3 regions of the Streptomyces sp. NPDC006332 genome follow, and region 3 is predicted to be linked to each of the others. Evidence: riboswitches for the same ligand, from Rfam matches in the RefSeq annotation. Region 3 holds a riboswitch; each other region holds the start of a gene.

Region 1 (3,265 bases), on a different contig from region 3:
GACCTCATCCAGGTGGGCGGCGTCATCCCGCCACTTCCGGACGTACCGCAGGCACGGCAGGCGGCGTTGCACGGCGACACCGTCCTCAAGACTTCACGCCAGGAGTTGGAGCACCAACTCGGAGACCCGGACGTGATCCGCGCCCTGCTGCCCGAGAAAGGGCATTCACTGGTCATCTCGCCGCTGTTCGCGCGCGGCCTGCTGCTCGGCTTCGTCTCGGCATGGCGGACCGAACGCGCCGAGGGGTTCCGGCAGGAGGACGCTGACCTCCTGTTCGACATCGCCTCGCGTGCGGCGCTCAGCGTGGACAACGCTCGCCGGTACACGCGGGAGCACCGGGCGGCGGTCACGTTGCAACAGCGACTGCTGCCCCACGCCACCACACGCTCCACGGCGGCCGACTCGGCTGGCTGTTACGTGCCTGCGGGGGGCGGGGCGGACATCAGCGGCGACTGGTTCGACGTGATCCCCCTGTCGTCGTTGCGGGTCGCCTTGGTCGTGGGCGACGTCGTAGGCCACGGCCTGCACGCCGCAGCCACGATGGGACGGCTGCGAACCGCCATCCGCACGCTGGCCGACCTCGAACTGGACCCCGGAGAGCTCCTCATCCACCTGGACGACCTCGTCCAGCAACTCGCCGACGAAGCCGGTCCCGAGGACCGGGAGACGATCGGCGCCACCTGCTTGTACGCGCTCTATGATCCGGTCGCCGGCACCTGTGCACTGGCCGGCGCAGGGCATCTGCCGCCCGTGGTGATCCCGCCCGACGGCGCGGGTCGACTCATAGAGGTCAGCCCGGGCCCGCCGCTCGGCGTCGGTGGCATGCCCTTCGAGGTCACCACGGTCCGCGTCGAGCCCGGTAGTACCCTCGCCCTCTATACCGACGGCCTCGTGGACCGGGCCGCACACGATCTCGACCAGGGCACCCAGGATCTCCTCGACTCGCTTTCGTCTCTGTGCAACAGCGCGCGGGGACTTGAGGGCATCGCCCACGACGTGGTGTCCGCGATGACCGAGGGACCTCCCCGCGACGACATGACGCTTCTTCTGGCCCGCACCCGTATGCTGCCGACCGCCGATGCCGCGCACTGGCAGTTCCCCGACGACACGTCCCGGGTGGCCGAAGCGCGCAAGGCCGTCGCCTGCCGACTGGCCGACTGGGGGCTGGACGACCTCACTTTCACCACCGAACTGATCGTCAGCGAGCTGGTCACCAACGCGATGCGCTACGCGGACGGCATGGTGGGACTGCGCCTCTTCCATGACGACAGAACACTGGTGTGCGAGGTCACCGACTCCAGCAACACCCAGCCACGGCTGATCCGGGCACGGGCCGGCGACGAGGGAGGGCGAGGCCTGTTTCTGGTGGCCCAACTCGCCAGGCGCTGGGGCAGCCGGTATCACCGCGACGGCAAGACCATCTGGACCGAGCAGACGATCGGTGCCGGCTCCGAGCCGCAATTCGACCTCGTCGACGTCTGGGACGCGGAGGAGACATAGGACCTGCTGTCGGCCGGTGCCTGGCTACATGCCGGCAGCAGGCGTATGGCACGATGCGCGGGACGGATGCGGAGGAACTCCGGTGCGGGCGTAACGGCCCAACTCGGGGGCGGGCCCGCCACTGTGACCGGGGAGCCGCCTCCCACGGATGGCCACTGGCAACCGGCGTGAGCCGGCCGCCGGGAAGGCCGGGAGCGGGCGTCGGACACGAGGCCGTGAGGCCCCGTACCGAGATCCGGGAGCCAGGATATTCCGCCCGTCCCGCAGCCAGGCACTTTCCGCCGGGGCACGGTCCGTCACGGTGGCGTGGTAAACCGCCGACATCGGAAGGTGCTCCTTCGTGATGCCCGCACCCGGCTCCGAGCCGGTCTCTGCCTCGTCCCTGGCCGAAGGTCTGCTGCTCCGAAGCACACTGGCCGCCGTTACCCCCGCGGACCCCGCCGCCCTCGCCGAGGCCCGTGACCGGCAAAACCGCCTGTCCAAGCCGCCCGGTTCGCTGGGATTCCTGGAGGACGTGTCGATACGACTGACTGGTCTGGCCGGCGTCTGCCCGCCGCCGATGCCCGAGTTGGTCGACCTGGGCTTGAGACTCGGCGAGGGCACCGGCGCCCTGTTGGCCCTGCCGCTCGTCCACGCGGCCGTCCGTGCCCTGCGTGACATGGCCACCTTCGACTCTGCCGGGGTCTGCCGAGATGAACGTCTGACGTGCCGGGCACGCCCGAGGCTGTGAGGGAACACACGGCCTCGGGCTCGCAGGGCCATCGGTCCGGACTCTGGTTCGGATGAGCAGCGGCGCGTTGACGCTGATGGTCGACGTCCCGTTTCAGAGCGGCCGGAAACCGGGATCAGGGTCAGTTGCCGCTGATCGCGGCCGCCGTGGAGCGCAGGGCCCGCGCGGTGCGGCGGAGGTCGGCGTGGAGCAGCCGCCCCGCGGACTTCATCACCCGTCCCGCGACGATGACCGTGTCAACGTTGTGAGGGTTCGCCGACTGGACCACGGCCGCGATCGGGTCACGTTCGGCAGTGAGCATGTCGAGGTCCTCCAGACGGAGCAGGACAACATCGGCCTGCTTGCCGGGGCGCAGCGAACCGATCCGGTCGTCGAGCCCCAGCGCGGAGGCGCCGTCGATTGTGGCCATCCGCAGGACGTCCTTGGCGGTCAGTGGGGAGTCGTCGGTGACCTGGCTGGCGAGCAGCGCCGCCCGCATGAGGGAGAACATGTCACCGGGGACCGAGGACACCGCGTCGACGCCGAGGCCGGCGGTGACACCGAGGCGACGGTAGCGGCTGGAGACGGGAGCACCGACGCGCATCCCGGCCTCGGAGCTGGGCGCGGCGGCGGCCTTGCCGCCCGAGTCGCCGATCAGCTTGATCTCGCTGTCGGAGAGCGAATTACCGTGCACGTAGAGCGTGTTCGGGCGCAGCAGGCCGCGCTCCTTCAAAGCCGAGATGGGCGTCTGCGTGACCGGGCCGGCGCTGACGTGGAAGGTCAGGGGCAGGCTCAGTTCGTCCGTCACACGCCATTCCTCGATCACCGTCTCGATCGGTGCGAACGACGGGCCGAGCGGACCGTAGGCCAAAGTGACGAGCGCCTTGTCGTCGAACAGGCGCTCGGTGCGGACCCTGCGGACGTCGGCGAGGTCGGCGGCCGCTCCGATCGGGGCGCCGTAGGCGAACACCGCGCGCAGACCGGCCGCTTGCATGGCATCGAGGGCCGCGTCGGCGTGGTCAGGCGAGTACAGACCGTGGTTGTAATCGAGCTGGG
Region 2 (3,265 bases), on a different contig from region 3:
AGTCCTTGTCCTTCGCCCGCGTCGGGTTCTGCTCCTCGGACGGGGCCCCCGGCGTCCTTCCCGTCGCCACCTGCTCCCCGCAGCCGGTCCTCGGGTAGCCCGCGATCGCGCACAGCAGAGCGCCGGTGTCGTAGCGCAGGGGTTTGGCGGCCGAGGCGAGGGCCTCCGCCGTCGTGGCGTCGGGGGAGACGACGGCGCACGCCGTTCGTCGCGTCGGTGGGCTCTCGCCGGACGGGGCGTCCGTCCTGGTGCCGAAGTCGATGACCAGGGCCACCCTCTTGCTGCCGTCGCGTGCGGGCGAGTGGGCGCAGATCGTGCCGAAGTCGGCCGTGCCGCGCGGCTGTGCGGCGTCGCCGGAGTCCTCGCTCACCGCGAAACGGAAGCCCTGGACGTCTCCGTCCGAGGGGCGGGCGGTGGAGGGGCCCTGGGTCGCGTACGTCCACCGCCCGCCGTCGCGGTCCCAGAAGGACCAGTAACGGTAACCGGCGGCCTGCGCCTGCCCCATGGCCCCCACCAGGAGGAACAGGACGGTCGCGAACAGCGTGACGGCAGGGCGTCGTGTCACGGCCGCTTCCCCTTGGCGCGGCCGCTGAGCAGAAAGCCGATGCCGGCCCCGGCGGCGAGCCCCGCGCCGACCATCCACCAGACGTTCTCTCCGCCCGAGCCGTCGTCCGCGGCGGACTCACCGGACTCACCCGGCGCACCGGATGCCGCGCTCGCCGTCCGCGGGGCCGGTCCCGTCGCGTTGAGCTGCCGCACCAGGTCTGTGCCGCCGAAGTCGCGCGGATCCGTGCCGGTCGCGTGCGCGGCGAACACCAACTGGGCGTAGGCGGCGGGCCCGTTCGACTTCGCCCACGCGGACGAGTTGCGCTCCAGCCACTTCAGGGGCCCGGCGGCCCGGTCGGCCCCGCCCTGCGCGGCGAGCGCCACGACGGCGTCGGCGGTGTTGCCGAAGTCGGGCCGGTCGGTGGCGCCGGGGAGGGCGGACATCAGGTGGCCGCCCTTCCCGAGCGCCTTGCTGAGATAGGCGGCGCCGTTGGCGGCGGCCCGCTGCGGAGAGGGGGAGCCGGCGTCCGAACAGGCGGCGGCCTCGGCCTTCTTGGCGGGCTCCACCCTCAGCCCCTTGCCGAGCGCGCCCACCACACCCGCCGCCGTGGCGTCCGCGTTGGCCGCCAACTTGCGCTTCTTGTCCGGCTGGAAGGCGAAGGCCCCGGCGCCCTCGCCCTCGCACGGCAGGGCGAGCTTCACCAGGGCGTCGTACGGCGACCGGCCGCCCTTCTGGATCCGCGCGGGCTTCTCCCCCACGGCGGTCAGCGCGCCGACGACGACGGACGTCGAGTTCGTGTCGCTGGCGCCGCCGGGTGCGTAGCCCCAGCCGCCGTCCGTGTTCTGCACGGACTTCAGCCAGGCGACGGCCTTGCCGGTGGCGGCCCGGTGGCCGCCGAGCGCGGTGAGCGCCTGGACGGCGGCGGCCGTGTTGTTGGTGTCGACCATGACCTTGGCGTCGCACGGCTTGGAGACGTCGGCGCGGAAGGGAGCGAAGGCGCCGTTCGCGCACTGCTGCCCGGTCAGCCAGTCCACGGCCGAGTTGGCGGGCCGTACGCCCACGGTGTGCTGGGCGAGCAGCGCGAGGGACTGACGCCAGACGCCGTCGTACGTCGGGTCGGAGCTGCCGTAGAGCCCGGCGGGGAGCGCGGGCGACGCGGACGGGGAGGCGGCTTCGGCGGGCGCGGCGACGGCGCCGAGCACGGCGGTGGCGGCGGCCAGGACCATGGCGCGGCGGCGGACGTTCATGATCGGCGGGTGCCTCTCCCTGGGGGAGCCAAACAGCACGGGACACCCCGGCGGCTCGGCTCCGTATACCTCGACGGTGCCGCACACCGGCCGGTCGCCGGTGCACGTGAGCCGGTCACCTCCGCGCGGGGCAATCCGGCTCACCGCCTCTACGGACGGCTCACGGTTGCGGGCCAGCGCCGGATTCACACCGGCTTCCCCCCGTACGGGCGTGATCACGACCGGTCCACTCTACCGGTGCGTGGGCAACGCCCTACGGGGTGCCCGCGGGTGACGGTAGGTTCCGCCCATGCCATCGACGGGGAAACTGCTCGGCTCGGGCCGCGCCGCGGACGTCTACGAGATCGACGAGGCGTGGGTGCTCCGCCGCGACCGACGGGGCTGGGGGGACGCGGTCGCGGAGGGCGTTGTGATGGAACACGTACATGCGCACGGCTACCCCGTTCCCCGGGTGCTGCTCTCCGGCTCCAGCCGCACCGAGCTGGTGATGGAGCGGCTGTACGGCCCGACGATGCTGGAAGCCTTCGGCTCGGGCCAGGTCGACGCGGGCGAGGCGGGAGGCGTCCTCGCCCGTCTCCTGCGCCACCTGCACACCCTTCCGGCCAGGCACTCCGACGCCCGCCTCCTCCACCTCGACCTGCACCCGGACAACGTGATCCTCGCCGCCGACGGCCCCCGGGTCATCGACTGGTCGAACGCGGAGGAGGGTGAACCGGGCCTGGACTGGGGCATGTCCGCGATGATCCTCGCTCAGGTCGCCGTCGGCGCCGAACCGCTCGCCGACCCGGCCCGCGCGATGCTCACGGCCCTCCTCGCCGACCCGTCCTGCCTCACCGAGACAGGTCTGCGGGAGGCAAGGCGACGGCGGGCCGCCAACCCCACGATGAGTCGACCGGAGGTGCAACTGCTCGGCTCCGCGGAGAAGTTGGTCCGGTCGCTGATGACCTAGGCGCGGGGAGTCGGGCCTCCGAAGGGCAGGAACAGGGTGCGGGAGGCCAGGAGCCAGGTGTTGTCCGGGGTGCGGTGGAAGGTGTCCTGATAGTGGCCGATCTGGACCGGAGGGCCGGCCGGGACCATGCCGCCCTGGTGGCCGTCGACGCGGTAGGTCGTGAAGTACGAGAGGGCTGTCGCCGTGTCCGGGGAGGTGACCGTGACGAGGATGTTGGACATCATGCGGCGGGACAGCCGGTCGGCGGGGCGGGAGCCGAAGTAGTCGCGCAGGGCGTCGCGTCCCCTGATCAGCCGCTCACCCGCCGGCCACTCCCAACTGCCGTCGTCCGTGAAGAGTTCGGCCACGGAGGACGGGTCGCCGAGGTCGAGACGGTGGACGAAGTCGACGATCAGACGTTCACAGGCGCGTTCGGCGAGAAGGTGCTCCATGGTCAAGTAGTAGACGGTCCGTGCGCGGCCCGGCCACCGGTTTACACGGCCACGTACGTCACCGGCTCGCTCCCCGTCACCGCCTCCGCCC
Region 3 (3,265 bases):
GGCGAGCGTGGCGATGGTCGTGCGCAGCATGTTCACCCACGGGTCACGGCGCGTCATCATCACCGGCGACGTCACGGCGTGCTGCGTCTGCGCCCCCGCGCCCGGAGCCCCGCACACCTCGGCGACCCGCGCCCACAGCCGTCGGGCCGCGCGCAGCTTGGCGATGGTGAGGAACTGGTCGGCGGTGGCCGCATACCGGAACTCCAGCTGCGCACAGGCCTGTTCGACACTGAGCCCCGCCCCGGTCAGCTCACGCAGGTAGGCGACGCCGGTCGCCAGAGAGGCGCCCAGTTCCTGCGCGGCCGAACCGCCGGCCTCGTGGTACGGCAGCGCGTCCACGGTCAGGGCCCGCAGCCCCGGGTACGCGTCGGCGCACAGCCGCGCGAGAGCGGCCACCGGCGCGAAGTCCGAGGCGTCGCCCGTACGGGCCTCGTGGGCCAGCGGGTCGGCGCCCAGGTTGCCGATCGCCGCCTGCTTGGCGACGCCCCGCTCCTCGTACAGGCCCAGCAACTCCCGTGCGGCGGCGTCGAATTCGCCCCCCGCGTCCAGCACGACGGGCGCGAGGTCGAGATGGACGCCGTCGAGGACCCGGCCGAGGGAGCCGAGCGGCAGGCCGCCCGTCCCGACGACCAGCCACAGCGAGGTGGCGCCGTTCTCCAGATCCCCGAGCACCGCGTCGCCGCCGGTCGCGGCGTGCCGTTGCCGTACGTCCCAGCCGCCGGTGACGCTTCCCTCGGCCCGGCCGCCCCGTACGAACGGGGGGAACCCGGGGAAGCCGGGCTCGGGCGTCACATCGTTCGCGGTGTACAGGGGGCGGGTGCGCAACCCGTCCTCCAACGCGGTGGACAGGGCGTCTTCCGCTGCTTCCCCCGAGACTTCCTTTCCCGACTTGCGCAGGACGCCCGCCACCAGGCGTTGCCACTGCTCGTGCGTCGCGTCAGGGAACTCGGCGGCCAGCGAGAGCCCGTCGTCAGGCAGGACCGTCATGCTCGGATGCTAGGCCAGACCGTCAAAGGAGCGTCAGAGGACACCGCTGTGACCTTGCACTCCCTGCCACTGTGACCTGCGTTGCCCTGCCGGGCCCGGCCACGTGCCGACGGGACGACGGCCCCGCCCCGCGCTGCCCCTCGGGCCGGTGCGACAACGTGATAATTTGCCCAAGCCAGTCAAGGGAATCCGGTGCGAATCCGGAACTGACGCGCAGCGGTGAGGGTGACGGGCGGGGCAAGGCGAGCCACTGGACGACGGTCACATGTGACCAGGGTCCGGGAAGGCGCTCCGGCCGGGTGATCCCGAGTCCGAAGACCTGCTGGCGACCCGTACGAACGGGCCCCGCGACCGGGCCCTCGACGCCAGAGGATGTTGTGTGCCCGTCACCCGTGCAGTCCGCCGCTCCGCCCTGTTCCTTTCCGGGACGTTCCTCCTGACGGCCTGCGGCGGCTCGTCCACCGGACCCCCCGGCTCACCCACCACCGCGACGGGCCGCACCCTGGACAACTGCGGGCAGCGGATCCGGATCCCGTCGCCGCCGAAGCGAGCGGTGTCCCTGAACCAGGGCACCACCGAGATCATGCTCTCCCTCGGCCTCGCCGACCGGATGGCGGGCACCGCCACCTGGACCGACCCCGTCCTGAAGGGCCTCGCGAAGGACAACGCCCGGGTGCCCAGGCTCTCCGACGACCAGCCCTCCTTCGAGAAGGTCCTGGACACCGAACCCGACTTCGTCGCCGCCTCCTTCGCCTCCACCCTGAGGCAGGGCGGCGTGGCCCCGCGCGAGAAGTTCGAGGAGCTGGGCGTGCCGACCTATCTCTCACCGGCCGACTGCGAGGGCAAGGACAACAGCGGTGACGGCGACGGTGCCCGCACCGAGCCGCTGACCATGGAATCGGTCTACGGCGAGATACGGGACCTGGCGAAGATCTTCGGCGTCGAAGCACGGGGCGCGAAGCTCGTCGCGGCACTGAAGACCCGCGTCGCCAAGGCCACCTTGGGGATCGACGCCTCCGACACCTCGGTCCTGTACTGGTTCGCCAACCAGGAGTCCCCCTACATGGCGGGCTGCTGCGGAGCCCCCGGCATCATCACCGAAGCGCTCGGCGCGAAGAACGTCTTCGACGACACCAAGCAGGAATGGCCGCAGATCAACTGGGAGACCGTCGCGGACCGCAACCCCGACGTCCTGGTCATAGGTGATCTCACCCGCGACTCGCAGACCGCCGAGACGGCCGCGCGGAAGATCGCCTTCCTGGAGTCCGATCCGGCGACCAGGAACATGGACGCGGTGAAGAACAAGAGGTACGTCACGCTCAGCGGCCAGGCCATGAACCCCACGATCCGCACCGTCGACGGCGTCGAGAAGGTGGCCGCGGCCCTGCGCGCCGACGGGCCCGCCGGGTGACGACCTCGTCCGTCACGGCCACGGCGTTGCGGACGGTGGCCGGCCTCGTGACCCTGGCCGGGTCCCTCGCCGTGGCCGTCACCATCGGCCCGGCGGACATCGGCGTCGGCGACGTCTGGTCGGCGGTGGCCGCTCATCTCGGCGGGGGACCCTCGCGGCTGACCCCGATCCGGGACGGCATCGTGTGGAACCTGCGCCTGCCCCGCACCCTGCTCGCCGCCGTCTGCGGCGCCGGGCTCGCCGTGTGCGGAGCGGTCATGCAGTCCCTGCTGCGCAACCCGCTCGCCGACCCCTTCGTCCTCGGCGTCTCCTCCGGAGCCTCCACCGGCGCGGTCGTGGTGGTCGTCCTCGGCGCGGGTGGCGGCGCGCTGTCCGTCTCCGGCGGCGCCTTCGTCGGAGCCGTCTGCTCCTTCGCCCTGGTGCTGCTGCTCAGCCACACCCTCGGCGCCACGACCGACCGGGTCGTACTGGCCGGAGTCGCCGCCATGCAGCTGTTCTCGGCGCTCACCTCCTTCGTCGTCCTGACGGCCGCCGACGCCCAGACCACCCAGGGAGTCCTGTTCTGGCTGCTCGGCTCGCTCGGCGGCGCCGACTGGAACGACGTGTGGCTGTGCCTGACCGCGCTGGCGGCCGCCCTCGTCGTGTGCCTCGGATCCGCGCGGACGCTGGACGCCTTCGCCTTCGGTCAGGACGCGGCGGCCTCGCTCGGGATCTCCGTCGCCCGGACCCGGCTGGTGCTGCTCTGCGTCACGGCCCTGCTGACCGCCGCTCTGGTCAGCTCGGCGGGCGCCATCGGTTTCGTCGGGCTGGTCCTGCCGCACGCCGCCCGTGCCCTCACCGGCCCCGGGCACGCGCGGCTGCTGCCGG

The links. Region 3 has a riboswitch for cobalamin ahead of ABZ027_RS21170 (ABC transporter substrate-binding protein). Riboswitches for the same ligand answer to the same signal wherever they lie in the genome.
Region 1: another riboswitch for cobalamin. It lies ahead of ABZ027_RS30470 (nicotinate-nucleotide--dimethylbenzimidazole phosphoribosyltransferase); the one in region 3 lies ahead of ABZ027_RS21170 (ABC transporter substrate-binding protein).
Region 2: another riboswitch for cobalamin. It lies ahead of ABZ027_RS07425 (prenyltransferase/squalene oxidase repeat-containing protein); the one in region 3 lies ahead of ABZ027_RS21170 (ABC transporter substrate-binding protein).

What each region holds. Positions count from the first base shown of each region.
Region 1 covers NZ_JBEXRA010000041.1:73,013-76,277, forward strand. Annotated here, with positions in the region: gene ABZ027_RS30465 (SpoIIE family protein phosphatase) at 1-1,500, shown strand, start outside; cobalamin riboswitch at 1,572-1,753, shown strand; gene ABZ027_RS30470 (nicotinate-nucleotide--dimethylbenzimidazole phosphoribosyltransferase) at 1,844-2,230, shown strand; gene ABZ027_RS30475 (amidohydrolase family protein) at 2,352-3,265, opposite strand, start outside.
Region 2 covers NZ_JBEXRA010000005.1:220,495-223,759, reverse strand. Annotated here, with positions in the region: gene ABZ027_RS07430 (SCO2322 family protein) at 1-565, opposite strand, end outside; gene ABZ027_RS07425 (prenyltransferase/squalene oxidase repeat-containing protein) at 562-1,794, opposite strand; cobalamin riboswitch at 1,901-2,024, opposite strand; gene ABZ027_RS07420 (phosphotransferase) at 2,084-2,743, shown strand; gene ABZ027_RS07415 (nuclear transport factor 2 family protein) at 2,740-3,174, opposite strand; gene ABZ027_RS07410 (MBL fold metallo-hydrolase) at 3,216-3,265, opposite strand, start outside.
Region 3 covers NZ_JBEXRA010000022.1:100,310-103,574, forward strand. Annotated here, with positions in the region: gene ABZ027_RS21165 (methylmalonyl-CoA mutase subunit beta) at 1-987, opposite strand, end outside; cobalamin riboswitch at 1,147-1,329, shown strand; gene ABZ027_RS21170 (ABC transporter substrate-binding protein) at 1,367-2,398, shown strand; gene ABZ027_RS21175 (iron chelate uptake ABC transporter family permease subunit) at 2,425-3,265, shown strand, end outside.